Regions from separate parts of the Mesorhizobium sp. LNHC209A00 genome, predicted to be linked through region 1. Evidence: riboswitches for the same ligand, from Rfam matches in the RefSeq annotation. Region 1 holds a riboswitch; the other holds the start of a gene.
What was found. Region 1 has a riboswitch for cobalamin ahead of X739_RS164180 (CbtB domain-containing protein). Riboswitches for the same ligand answer to the same signal wherever they lie in the genome.
Positions count from the first base shown of each region.

Region 2: linked by a shared signal. The riboswitch ahead of bluB (5,6-dimethylbenzimidazole synthase) and the one ahead of X739_RS164180 (CbtB domain-containing protein) in region 1 are both predicted to bind cobalamin.

Region 1 is NZ_AYWT01000001.1:332,220-338,143, forward strand. Features, by position in the region: gene X739_RS164210 (tyrosine phosphatase family protein) at 1-107, opposite strand, end outside; gene cobD (threonine-phosphate decarboxylase CobD) at 104-1,150, opposite strand; gene cbiB (adenosylcobinamide-phosphate synthase CbiB) at 1,149-2,123, shown strand; gene cobO (cob(I)yrinic acid a,c-diamide adenosyltransferase) at 2,120-2,728, opposite strand; gene cobU (bifunctional adenosylcobinamide kinase/adenosylcobinamide-phosphate guanylyltransferase) at 2,730-3,245, opposite strand; gene X739_RS164185 (CbtA family protein) at 3,238-4,041, opposite strand; gene X739_RS164180 (CbtB domain-containing protein) at 4,057-4,236, opposite strand; cobalamin riboswitch at 4,272-4,471, opposite strand; gene X739_RS164175 (aromatic ring-hydroxylating dioxygenase subunit alpha) at 4,614-5,780, shown strand; gene X739_RS164170 (MFS transporter) at 5,921-5,924, opposite strand, start outside.
Region 2 is NZ_AYWT01000004.1:72,765-78,688, reverse strand. Features, by position in the region: gene X739_RS153795 (TetR/AcrR family transcriptional regulator) at 1-31, shown strand, start outside; gene X739_RS153800 (hypothetical protein) at 121-1,104, shown strand; partial or broken gene bluB (5,6-dimethylbenzimidazole synthase) at 1,221-1,826, opposite strand; cobalamin riboswitch at 1,898-2,080, opposite strand; gene X739_RS153805 (histone deacetylase family protein) at 2,259-3,185, shown strand; gene X739_RS153810 (exodeoxyribonuclease VII small subunit) at 3,189-3,440, shown strand; gene X739_RS153815 (DUF2277 domain-containing protein) at 3,532-3,798, shown strand; gene X739_RS153820 (pirin family protein) at 3,838-4,758, shown strand; gene dxs (1-deoxy-D-xylulose-5-phosphate synthase) at 4,831-5,924, shown strand, end outside.

The sequences.
Region 1 (5,924 bases):
GCCGGTCGGATTACGTCCGTTCCGGCGGCGAGCAGCGACAGCATGCGGTCGGCGCCGGTCCTGGCCACCACTTCCTCGATCTTCGCCAGCGAGCAGACATGGATCATTGTTTGAAACCTTTCGACCGATCCTCGCGCCGCGACGCCCAATCGGCAAGGGCGGATTCGAGCCTGCGCCATTCCTCCTCGCTCCCCGGCAGGCCGGCGCGCAGGGCATGGGGCCCTTCGGAGAAATGCCGCAGCAGGATACCGCTCTGGCCAAGCCCGGAAAACAGGCCGGTGGCATCGGGCAGGCTGAGATAGCGGAACAGCGTGGTGCCCCCCGCGACGGGAACGCCGAAACGGCTAAACAGCGCGTCGAGCCGCCCCGTCGCTTCCGCCAGCGAGGCCCGCATCGCATCCTGCCAGTCGAGATCGGCGAGCGCGCGGACGCCGTATTCCAGGGCCGGTCCTGCGACAGCCCACGGCCCGAACTGCATGTCCAGCCGTTCAGCGGTCGGCGCGTCGGCAAGCGCGAACCCGAGCCGCAGGCCTGCCAGACCAAAGAACTTGCCGAAGGAACGTAGCACGACGATGCCGCCCTGGCCGACATCGCCGGCGAGGCTGTGCTCGCGTGGGCCCACATCCATGAACGCCTCGTCCACGACCAGCAGCCCGCCCTTGGCGCGAAGTCCGGCGGCCAGCACCAGCAACCGGTCGCGCTCGATGATGCGCCCATCCGGATTGTTCGGATTGACGATGATGGCGAGGTCCGCTTCCGCCAACGTCGCGAAATCGCTGGCCTCGACCACGTCGTGCCCGGCAATCGCCGCCGCCCGGGCGTGTTCGGCATAGGTCGGCCCAAGCACCATTGCCTTGCCGGGCCTCACCAGCGAGGCGACGCGCGGCAACAGGATCTGCGTACCAGGGGCCGCCACCACGCTTGCTGGGGAAGGCGCGCCATAGATGTTGGCCGCAATCTCTATCAATTCGCGCCCACGCGCGGCCTCTGGCAATCGCCACAGCGAGGTGGCGGGCAGGTCGAAAAGCGGGTAGGAGTGCGGATTGATACCGGTCGAGAGGTCGACGAAAGGCAGCACGGCATTGGGGAAAAGCGCCCTTGCCCGGCCAAGACTTCCACCATGGTCCACCGCTCCTTCAAGAAGCTTCATGTCAGTCCTGATCGCTTTCCTGTCATTAATTGTCGAATTCGCCCTTGGTTATCCCGACTGGCTGTTTCGCGCCATCGGCCATCCGGTGACATGGTTCGGCAGGCTGATATCCTTTCTCGACTTGCGGCTCAATCGCGCCACTGATCCCGACGCGCTGCGTCGTCAACGTGGTGTCCAGGCGCTTCTGTTCATCGTGCTGGTGCCGGCGATAGCAGGCCTTTGCGTGCAGCTTGTTCTGCTCTGGTTTGTCCCCCTGGGGTGGATCATTGCCGTCTTTCTGGCGACATCGCTCCTGTCGCAGAAAAGCCTTTACGAACATGTCGAAGCCGTCGCCGACGCGCTCGACAGCGGAGGCCTCGACATGGGCCGGGCCGCCGTTTCGCGGATCGTCGGCCGTGATCCCGAGACGCTCGACCGCGCCGGCGTCTGCCGCGCGGCGATCGAGAGCCTAGCGGAAAATTTTTCCGACGGCATCGTCGCCCCCGCCTTCTGGACCGGGGTCGGAGGGCTCGCCGGCGGCGCTGCCTACAAGGCGGCCAACACCGCCGATTCGATGATCGGCCACCGGACTCCGCGCCATGAGGCCTTCGGCTGGGCGGCGGCGCGCTTCGACGACTGGATCAACCTGCCGGCATCGCGGCTGACGGCGCTGCTGATCGTGCTCGCTTCCCTCCTGGTCGAGGGCGCCGACCCCCGCGGTGCCTGGCAGGCAGTGCGGCGTGACGCGAAAAAACACCGCTCGCCCAATGCTGGCTGGCCGGAAGCGGGCATGGCCGGCGCGCTTGGGCTGGCGCTCGCCGGACCACGCAGCTATGGTGGTATCATGGTCGACGACATCTTCATGGGCGAAGGCGGCCGCCGCGATGTCGACAGCGGCGACATCAGGCGGGCGCTCAAGCTTTACCGGGTCGCGGACTACCTGCTGATCGGCTTGTTCGGCCTGGTCGCGCTGATCGCTGTTCTGGTTTTTTAGAACTCGATGCCTTGCTGCGCCTTCACGCCCGCCGAGAAATGATGCTTGGTCACGCCCATCTCGGTGACCAGATCGGCAGCCTCGACCAGCCCCGGCTTGGCGTTGCGGCCGGTGACGACGACATGCAGACCCTCGCGCCGGCCCTTGAGCGCCGCAACCACCTTGTCGAGAGCGAGATAATCGTAGCGTAACGCGATGTTGAGCTCGTCGAGCACGACAAGGCTGATCGAGGGATCGTCGATCAATTCCAGGGCCTTGGCCCAGGCGGCCTCGGCGGCCGCGATGTCGCGCTTCAGGTCCTGGGTCTCCCAGGTGAAACCCTCGCCCATTGCATGCCAGACGACGCGGTCGCCAAAGGCGGCAAAGGCGTCCTTCTCGCCGGTGTGCCATTTGCCCTTGATGAACTGAACGACGCCGACGCGCTTGCCGTAGCCGAGCATGCGCAGCGCGAGACCGAAGGCGGCCGTGGTCTTGCCCTTGCCGGGACCGGTGTTGACGATCAGCAATCCCTTCTCCATCGTCTTGCCCGCAACCTCGGCGTCCTGCACCGCCTTGCGCTTGGCCATCTTGGCGCGATGGCGTTCTTCATCCTTGTCGTCGGTCATTTCACTTCACCTTGAGCGGGAGCCCCGCCACCATGAGCAGCACCGTGTCGGCCACTGCCGCGACCCGCTGGTTAAGTCGGCCGGCGTCATCGCGAAACCGGCGCGCCAACGCGTTGTCGGGCACGATGCCCTGCCCGACCTCGTTCGTCACCACGAACCACGGTCCGCGCGGCCGAGACAGCACGTCCGCCAGCCGTCGGCACGCGGCATCGACGTCGTGATCGGCCAGCATGTGATTGGTCAGCCACAGCGTCAGACAGTCGACAAGCACCGGCTGACCGTCCGGCGACGCCTCCAGCGCTTCGGCGAGGTCGAGTGGCGCATCGATGGTCGACCAGCCCTCACCGCGCCGCCAGCGGTGCAGCGCGATGCGCTCGCGCATCTCGTTGTCATAAGCTTGCGCCGTGGCGATATAGGCCCATGGCGAGGCCAATGCCGTCACCAGGGTTTCGGCGTGCGCGCTCTTGCCGGAGCGCGCACCACCGATGATGAAGGTCAGCCTGCCGCGATCAGGCAAAACTGTCGCGCATGCTGGTCGCCGTGCCGGTGAAGCGCCGGCGCACCACGCCCACGATCGCGCCCAGCACCAGCCAGAAGACCAGATTGGTCACCGTCACCGCCACCACGAACTGATGGTGCAGGCCTTCCGGGATCGGCGTCTCGAAACTGTCGGGCTGCGGCGCGCCGACGACATGCGGCGCGACGATCAGCAAGACGGCGAGGATGGTCAATGGCAACGATCTGCGAAACACGATCAGGCCTAGGCCGATCGCGGTCGCGGCCGCCGTTGCCGTCCACCAGATCTGGCGCGGCAGAAGATCGGCCGCCGGCATTGCCGGCAGTTCCGGCTGCAGTCCGAGGCCCGGTGCCAGTGTGAACACGGCAAAGCCGGCCAAGCCCCAGAACACGCCCTGGCGCCAGTTGCCGACGCCACCGAAGAACTCGGAAACCGCGACCAGGACCAGCGCGAAGCCGATGCCGGTGACGATATTGGCAACCACGCTAAAGGCGAAACGCTCGAAACCGTCGGCCGGCGCCCAGCCTTCGTCTTCCTCCGCCGGTGCCATGGCATCGGTGCCCGCGGGCGCGGCAGAGCTCGTGGCATTCCCAGCGGGCGCCACCGTGCTCATCGCGTCATTGGTCGCCGCTGGTGCGGCCGTGTGATCATGGTGGTGGCCGCCGCCGGCCTTTTCGTAGACTTCGGCCTTGAGGATCAGCGGCACGGTGGCATAGGCCTGCATGCAGGCGAGAACGACACCGGCCACAAGCCCCGCGATCGCCGCGACGAACACGACGTTGCGAAACAGATTCATGATGTCGGATCCTCGTTAGTGGCAGGGAAACGCCATCGAGTGGCGATAGTCGTGGGCAGCATTGTGGACCGCATCGATATGCGAGAAGCCGACAAAGCCGACGACGAAGATGCCGAGCAGCGCCGCGAGCGCGAGCTGCATGAAACGCGACTGCGAGGAGACGGAGGCGCCGAGGGAGACGGAAGCGGTAGTCATGTCTTGTCCTTTCGCCCTCCACCCGAGGGCATCGAAGTCAGTTTCCTGTCGCCGGCAGGTCTCCTGGCTCGCGGATAAGCGCCCTTCCCCACCTTCCCGAAGAAAAATCTTCAGTGGCATATGGAGAGGACTACCGCACACAGTTGCGGGGGCAGCCACGGCATTGGGCAGGAATTCCTCCCCGCACCGCATTCCCTCTTGGCTCCAAAAAGGAACCGACGACATCGGCGACTATAGGGAAATTCGCCGCGCCCGGCAAACCAAATTCCGACAACCGCCAGCGCAGGAGCGTCGTATCGGCGAAGCTGCCCTCACCCCGTCCCGATTGACAAACTTCATGGCCGGGTGTCGGCTGGCACCCTCACGGGAAGCCAGCCATGCAGCCCAATGCCAGCGAGCGCGAGCCCTATAACGGCCTGACTCGAACCGAGCCGACGCTGCCCTCATCGGCCTATTGGGACCAGGACAACTATAAGCGCGATCTCGACGCCATCTGGTACAGGGACTGGCTGCTCGTCTGCCGCGAGGCCGATCTTGCCCAGCCTTTGGCATTCCGCACCTTCCGCGTCGGTATGCAGGAAATCCTCGTGCTGCGCGACGACACCGGCGAGTTGCGTGCCTTCCACAACACGTGCCGGCATCGCGGCTCGCAGCTTTGCCAGGAAAGCGAGGGCCGGCTGAAGGCGCGGCTGATCACCTGCCCGTATCATGCCTGGTCCTATTCGCTGCGTGGCGATCTGGTGCGCGTGCCGTCGAAATCGCTGCCTGACGGCTTCGACAAGGCCGATCATCCGCTTTATCGCGTCGCGCTCTCGGTGTGGCGGGGCTTCGTCTTCGTCAATCTGGCGGAAGATGACGCCGGCTCGGCGCAATCCTCCTTCGACCCAGCCTCCGGCGATCTCGGCAACTGGCCGCTGGAAACGCTGGTATCGGGCCATGTGCTGCACAAGGTGATGAACTGTAACTGGAAGATTTTTTGGGAAAACTTCAACGAGTGCCTGCACTGCCCGGGCGTCCACAAGGACCTGTCGCGGCTGGTGCCGATCTATGGCCGCGGCCTGATGAGCCGGCATGACGATCCCGAATGGCTCCGCCACGCCGACAATGACGCGCCGGAATTTTCAGGCGGCCTGCGCGCCGGGGCTGAGACATGGTCGCGTGATGGGCAGACGCACGGGCCGGTCTTCCCGAGCTTGACGCCGGCGGAGCGCAGCGCCGGTCAGACCTATGCCACCAGCCTGCCGTCCATGTTCATCGTCGGCCATGTCGACTATGTCAGGACTGTGCGGCTTACGCCGCTCGGTCCCGAACAGACCGAATTGACCGCAGAATGGCTGTTCGCGCCCGAGGCGCTCGCCGAGACCGACATCGACAACATCGTCGCCTTCGGCACACAGGTGCTGGAGGAGGACGCGGCGATCTGCGAGGTCAACCAGAAGGGGCTGCGCTCGATGCGTCATACAGCTGGCGTGCTGATGCCCGAGGAGTACGACCTGCACCGCTTCCACGATTGGGTGCGCGAGCGCCATGCCGCGGTGACATGAGGTCTGTCGACATTCAGGTCAGGCCAAGCCGAGAAGGGCGGAGGTCGAGAACCGGAACGGAACGTACTTTCGGGTACGTGATTACCGGAAGCGCGCAAACCTGCCGTTCGCAGGCCGGCATCACCTGAATATCGACATACCTAC
Region 2 (5,924 bases), on a different contig from region 1:
GCTGAAAAAACCGGAAGCGCTTTCAAGATGAACCTCCATGGCAGTCCCGCCACCACCTGCAATTGACAATAGCCGGTTTGAGCGCATCCTCGGCAGCCATCTCTGAGGGGAGATTCGGGCATGTGGGATTTCGGTATCGGCAGGTCGGTGTCCATCATGATGCGGACCTGGCCTTTCATTGTCTTTCGCATGATCGTCTATTTCGGCATCACGCTGGCCTACATCATGGCAACCGGCACCGGCGCATCCGTCGGCTATGGCGTCGGCCATATTTCCACCGATCCCGACGGACCATTGTCTTTTGCGATGTGGGGCGGCGTGGTCGGTTTCGGCATCGTCTCGATCGCCGTCTACTGGATCCGCGAATACATCCTCTACGTCGTCAAAGCGGGCCATATAGCCGTCATGGTGCATCTGATCGACGGCCATGATGTTCCCGACGGCCAGAACCAGATCGCCTACGCAAAAGAGATCGTGACCGAGCGTTTTGCCGAGGCCAACATCCTTTTTGTTGTCGACCAATTGGTCAAGGGCGCCATCCGCGCCATCACCGGCCTGCTCGGCGGCATCGCGGCCTTCCTGCCTATTCCTGGGCTGAGCGGACTGGTTTCGTTCCTCAACACTGTGATTCGCCTGTCGCTGACCTATGTCGACGAGATCATTCTTGGCTACAACATCCGCATCAATTCGTCCTCGCCGTTCGAAACCGCGCGCCAAGGCGTCGTGCTCTACGCCCAGAACGGTAAGACCATGGTCAAGAACGCCGTCTGGCTGGCGGTCATCATGTGGGCCGTGTCGTTCGTGATTTTCCTGCTGATGCTCGCTCCGGCAGCCGCTATTCTTTACGTCATGCCCGGGCAGCTCGCCGGCTGGGCTTTCGTGCTGGCAATCGTCTTTGCCTGGGCTTTCAAGGCGGCCTTCATCGAGCCCTTCGCCATTGCCTGCCTGATGCAGGTCTATTTTAAGACCATCGAGGGTCAGGTGCCCGATGCCGCCTGGGACGCCAGGCTGGCCGAAGCTTCGTCGAAGTTCAGGGAACTCAAGGACAAGGCGCTCTCCACTTTCGGCGGTTCGCGCTGGGGCACGGCCGGCGCGACGAGCTGATCGGCCGGGCTCGCGGGCGCACCGGCGACGGTGCCGAGGCGCGCCACTGCTGATTTGAGCGGCGCTTCGCCTTGCCCGCGAAAAGTCTCGCTCATGATCAGCTCGGGCAGCGGCAGCCGCCGGCCCCAGCCATGCGTTTCGAGGTCCGGCTTCGGTGCGAACTCGGAAACGCGGCCGACGCAGAGATAGGCGATCGGCGTCACGTGATCGGGAATCGCCAGCAGGCTTTTCAGCGCTTGCGCCTCGATGATGCTGACCCAGCCGACCCCAACGCCCTCGGCACGCGCGGCCAGCCAGAAATTCTGCACCGCGCAGACCGTGCTGTAGAGATCCATCTCCGGATTGTGCCACCGCCCCAATGGCGAGCCTTTCGAGCGCTCGCGGTCGCAGGTGATGCAGATGTTTAGCGCGCTTTCGCAAATGCCTTCGAGCTTGAGCTTGCGGTAGAGCGCCTGCCGTTCTGCCTCTATTTCAGGCAGTTCCCGTTCTCGCGCGGCCAGGAACAGGTCGCGCACCTCCGCCCGCCGCGCGGCATCGCGGATGACGATGAAGTTCCAGGGTTGCATGAAGCCGACCGATGGCGCGTGGTGGGCGGCAAGCAGCAGCCGCGCCAGCACCTCGTCGTCGATCGCCTCCGATGTAAAATGGCTGCGGACGTCGCGCCGCGTAAACATGGCACGGTAAACCGCGTCGCGCGCACTCTGGTCAAATCCATCGCCCATTTGAGCGGTCATGGCTTCCCGCATCGCGTGTCCCCTTGCGATTGCAATCGATGCCATCCGCCTGACCATGCGGATGACGATGCCTGCCAGGCCGGTCTTCTGGCTCGGGATCAACCCGCGTCCGGTGCCTTCCCGTCATCGACAGTGGCATCTACCGGCGCGGTCCCCCTCACAGCGTTGGGCACGCCACGGAGTTCAACCGTGTTCCCGATTCTCCCGCCAGAGCATTTGTAGCCAAGTGGAAACACTTGGCGTCGCGGAATGCGGCTAAAACAAACAGACCAGCAGGCACCAGGCAGTAGCGGCAGTCTTACTCCGAAGGGCCGACGACGCCAATGCCCGCAGCGACATGAATGGACGCAGGTTCGATTTTCCCCAGCGATCAAGCCGCAACGCATGGCCATCACGGCGCCGGGGCACTAGATAGGGGGCATGGCAACTCGTCTCTACACGCACCCGATCTTTCTCGAACACATCACCCCGCCCGGTCACCCCGAGCGGCCCGACCGCCTGCGCGCCATCGAGCGCGTGCTCGACGACGAAGCTTTTGCCGCGCTTGACCGCGTCGAGGCACCGCAAGGCGACGAAGCGACCATCCTCTACGCGCATCCCGCCGATTTCGTCGCGCGTGTCCGCGCCGCCATCCCCGACGAAGGCATTGCCCGCATCGACGCAGACACCACCGCCAGCCCGAAAAGCTGGCAGGCGGTGATTACGGCGATCGGTGCCGCCAATGCCGCCGTCGACGACGTCTTTGCGGGCCGCGCCGACAATGTCTTCGTCGCCGCCCGTCCGCCCGGCCACCATGCCGAAAAGACCACTGCCATGGGCTTCTGCTTCTTCAACACGGCGGCAATCGCGGCCCGCTACGCGCAGAAGAAGCACGGCGCCGAGCGCGTCGCCGTCGTCGACTGGGACGTGCATCACGGCAATGGCACGCAGGATATTTTTTGGGACGATCCCTCGGTGCTTTATTGCTCGACGCACCAGATGCCCCTTTATCCCGGCACGGGCGCGAAGAGCGAGACCGGCGCCGGCAACATCGTCAATGCGCCGCTGGCGCCTCGGACCGGCAGCGAGGTGTTTCGTGATGCGTTCCTGTCGCGCGTGCTGCCGGCACTCGACAATTTCGCGCCGGATCTGATTGTCATTTCGGCCGGCTTCGATGCGCACCATCGCGACCCGCTGGCGGAAATCAATCTGACCGAGGACGATTTCGACTGGGCGACCGGCCAGCTGATGCAGCGCGCCGCAATCCACGGCGGCAACCGGCTCGTCAGCCTGCTCGAGGGCGGCTACGATCTGCAGGGATTGGCATTTTCGGTCGCCGCCCATGTCGGGCGACTGATGAAAGGATGAATGATGACCGGTGAGATCAACGAAGACGTCAAGGCGATGAGCTTTGAACAGGCGCTCGACGCACTGGAGAAGATCGTCGATGATCTGGAGCGGGGCGACGTGCCGCTCGACCAGTCTATCCGGATTTACGAGCGGGGCGAGGCGCTGAAGGTCCATTGCGACCGGCTGCTGAAGGCCGCCGAGGACAAGGTCGAGAAGATCAGGCTGTCGCGCGACGGCAAGCCGGTTGGAACCGAGCCGCTCGACGCGGACTGAGTCCGGAGCAGCCTTACCGATTTTTGGACACGATCATCATTGAGGATACAGTTCGTCCCGATTGAAACGGACAAGAGGAGATACGGAAGCGATGTGCAGAAACATCAAGACCCTGTTCAATTTTGATCCGCCGGCAACTAACGACGAAGTCCGTGACGCGGCACTGCAGTTTGTCGGGAAGCTGAGCGGCACGACGCGGCCTTCTGCCAAGAACCAGCATGCGTTCGATCATGCGGTCGAAGCCATCGCCGCATCCGCACGCGAATTGCTCGATTCCCTCGAAACCCACCAGCATCCGCGCAATCGCGAAGAGGTGGCGGCCAAATTAAAAGCAAAAGCGGCGATCCGGTTCGCCTGATATGCCCACGCGCCCGCTGACCGCTGACGAGGAGAGTTCATGAGCTTCTTCCCCGGCAAAGACCCTGAGGCCGGCGATGCCTTCGCCAGCGACCAGATCGAGCTGATGGTCATCCCCAACGCCAAGGACATTGGCGCTTTCGAGGTGCGTCGCGCCTTGCCGACCGCCAAACGGCGCCTGGTCGGGCCGTTCATCTTCTTCGATCGAATGGGTCCCGCGATCATGCGCGCCGGCCAGGCGCTCGATGTCCGTCCGCACCCGCATATCGGCCTGTCGACCGTGACCTATCTGTTCGACGGCAAGATCAGGCATCGCGATTCGCTGGGCACCGAGATGGTCATCGAGCCCGGCGACGTGAACCTGATGACGGCTGGTCGCGGCATCGTCCACTCCGAGCGCACGCCGCAGGAATTGCGCGGCGCGCCGATGTCGATCTCCGGCCTGCAGACCTGGTTGGCTCTGCCGGACGGCAAGGAAGAGGTGGCACCGGTGTTCGAGAACACCGCGGCGCTGCGGCTTCCCGAAATCGACGCCGAAGGCGTCAGCGGCCGCGTCGTCATCGGTGAGTTCCAGGGCTTGCGGTCTCCGGTGCGGGCCGATACCGAAACACTCTATGCAGATTTGCTGGTGGCGCCCGGCGCCAGCGTCAAAATCTCGGCCGATGCCGAGGAGCGCGCCATCTACACGCTGGAGGGCGAGGTCTCGATTTCGGGTGATGTCTTTCCGGCGGAACGGCTGCTGGTGTTCCGGCCCGGCGACGAGATCGTCATATCGTCATCGACCGGGGCGCATTTCATGCTGTTCGGCGGCGCCTCGCTTGGCTCAAAGCGCTACATCTGGTGGAATTTCGTTTCCTCGTCCAAGGAGCGCATCGAGCAGGCCAAGCAGGAATGGAAGACCGGCCGCTTCGATATCGTTCCTGGTGATGAGAAAGAATTCATCCCGCTGCCGGAAGGTTGAGCGGATCGAAGGGTTGAGCGTCCGCGTCAGCGACACGCATTTACTTTCGCCTGCCGGCGGCCTATCCCGCAGATGAACAGAAAGTCTGGGCCCAACGTGAACGCAACGCCGCATACGCCGCTTCTCGATAGGGTTCGCGTCCCGGCCGATCTGCGCAGGCTGGCCGAGAGCGACTTGCCACAACTGGCATTTGAGCTTCGCGCCGAACTGGTCGATGCCGTTTCCCGCACCGGCGGCCATCTCGGTGCCGGCCTTGGCGTGGTCGAACTGACGGTGGCACTGCATTATGTCTTCAACACACCCGATGACCGGCTGATCTGGGATGTCGGCCACCAGGCCTATCCGCACAAGATCCTGACCGGCCGTCGCGACCGCATCCGCACCTTGCGCCAGGAAGGCGGTTTGTCGGGCTTCACCCGCCGAGCCGAGAGCGAATATGACCCGTTCGGCGCCGCCCATTCCTCGACATCGATATCGGCCGGCCTCGGCATGGCCGCCGCCCGCGACCTCTCAGGCGGCCGCAACAATGTCATTTCCGTCATCGGCGACGGCGCCATGTCGGCTGGCATGGCTTATGAGGCGATGAACAATGCCGGCGCGCTCGATGCGCGCCTCATCGTCATCCTCAACGACAATGATATGTCGATCGCCCCGCCAACCGGCGCCATGAGCGCCTATCTGGCGCGCCTGGCTTCCGGCAAGGCCTATGTCGGCCTGCGCGACTTCGGCAAGAAGCTGACCTCCTATCTCGGCAAGCGGGCCGATCGAGCCATCACCCGCGCGGTCGAGCATGCGCGCGGTTACGTCACCGGCGGCACCTTGTTCGAGGAACTCGGCTTCTATCACATCGGCCCGATTGACGGTCACAATCTGGAGCATCTCATCCCGGTTCTGAAAAATGTCCGTGACAACGGCAAGGGTCCGGTGCTGATCCATGTCGTCACCCAGAAGGGCAAGGGCTACGCGCCGGCGGAAGCGGCCGCCGACAAGTATCATGGCGTCAACAAATTCGACGTCATCACCGGCGCACAGGCCAAGGCGCCGGCCAATGCACCGGCCTACACCAAGGTGTTTGCAGAAAGCCTGATCCAGGAGGGCCGCGAGGACGACCGCATCGTCGCCGTCACCGCCGCCATGCCGAGCGGCACCGGCCTCGACCTGTTCGG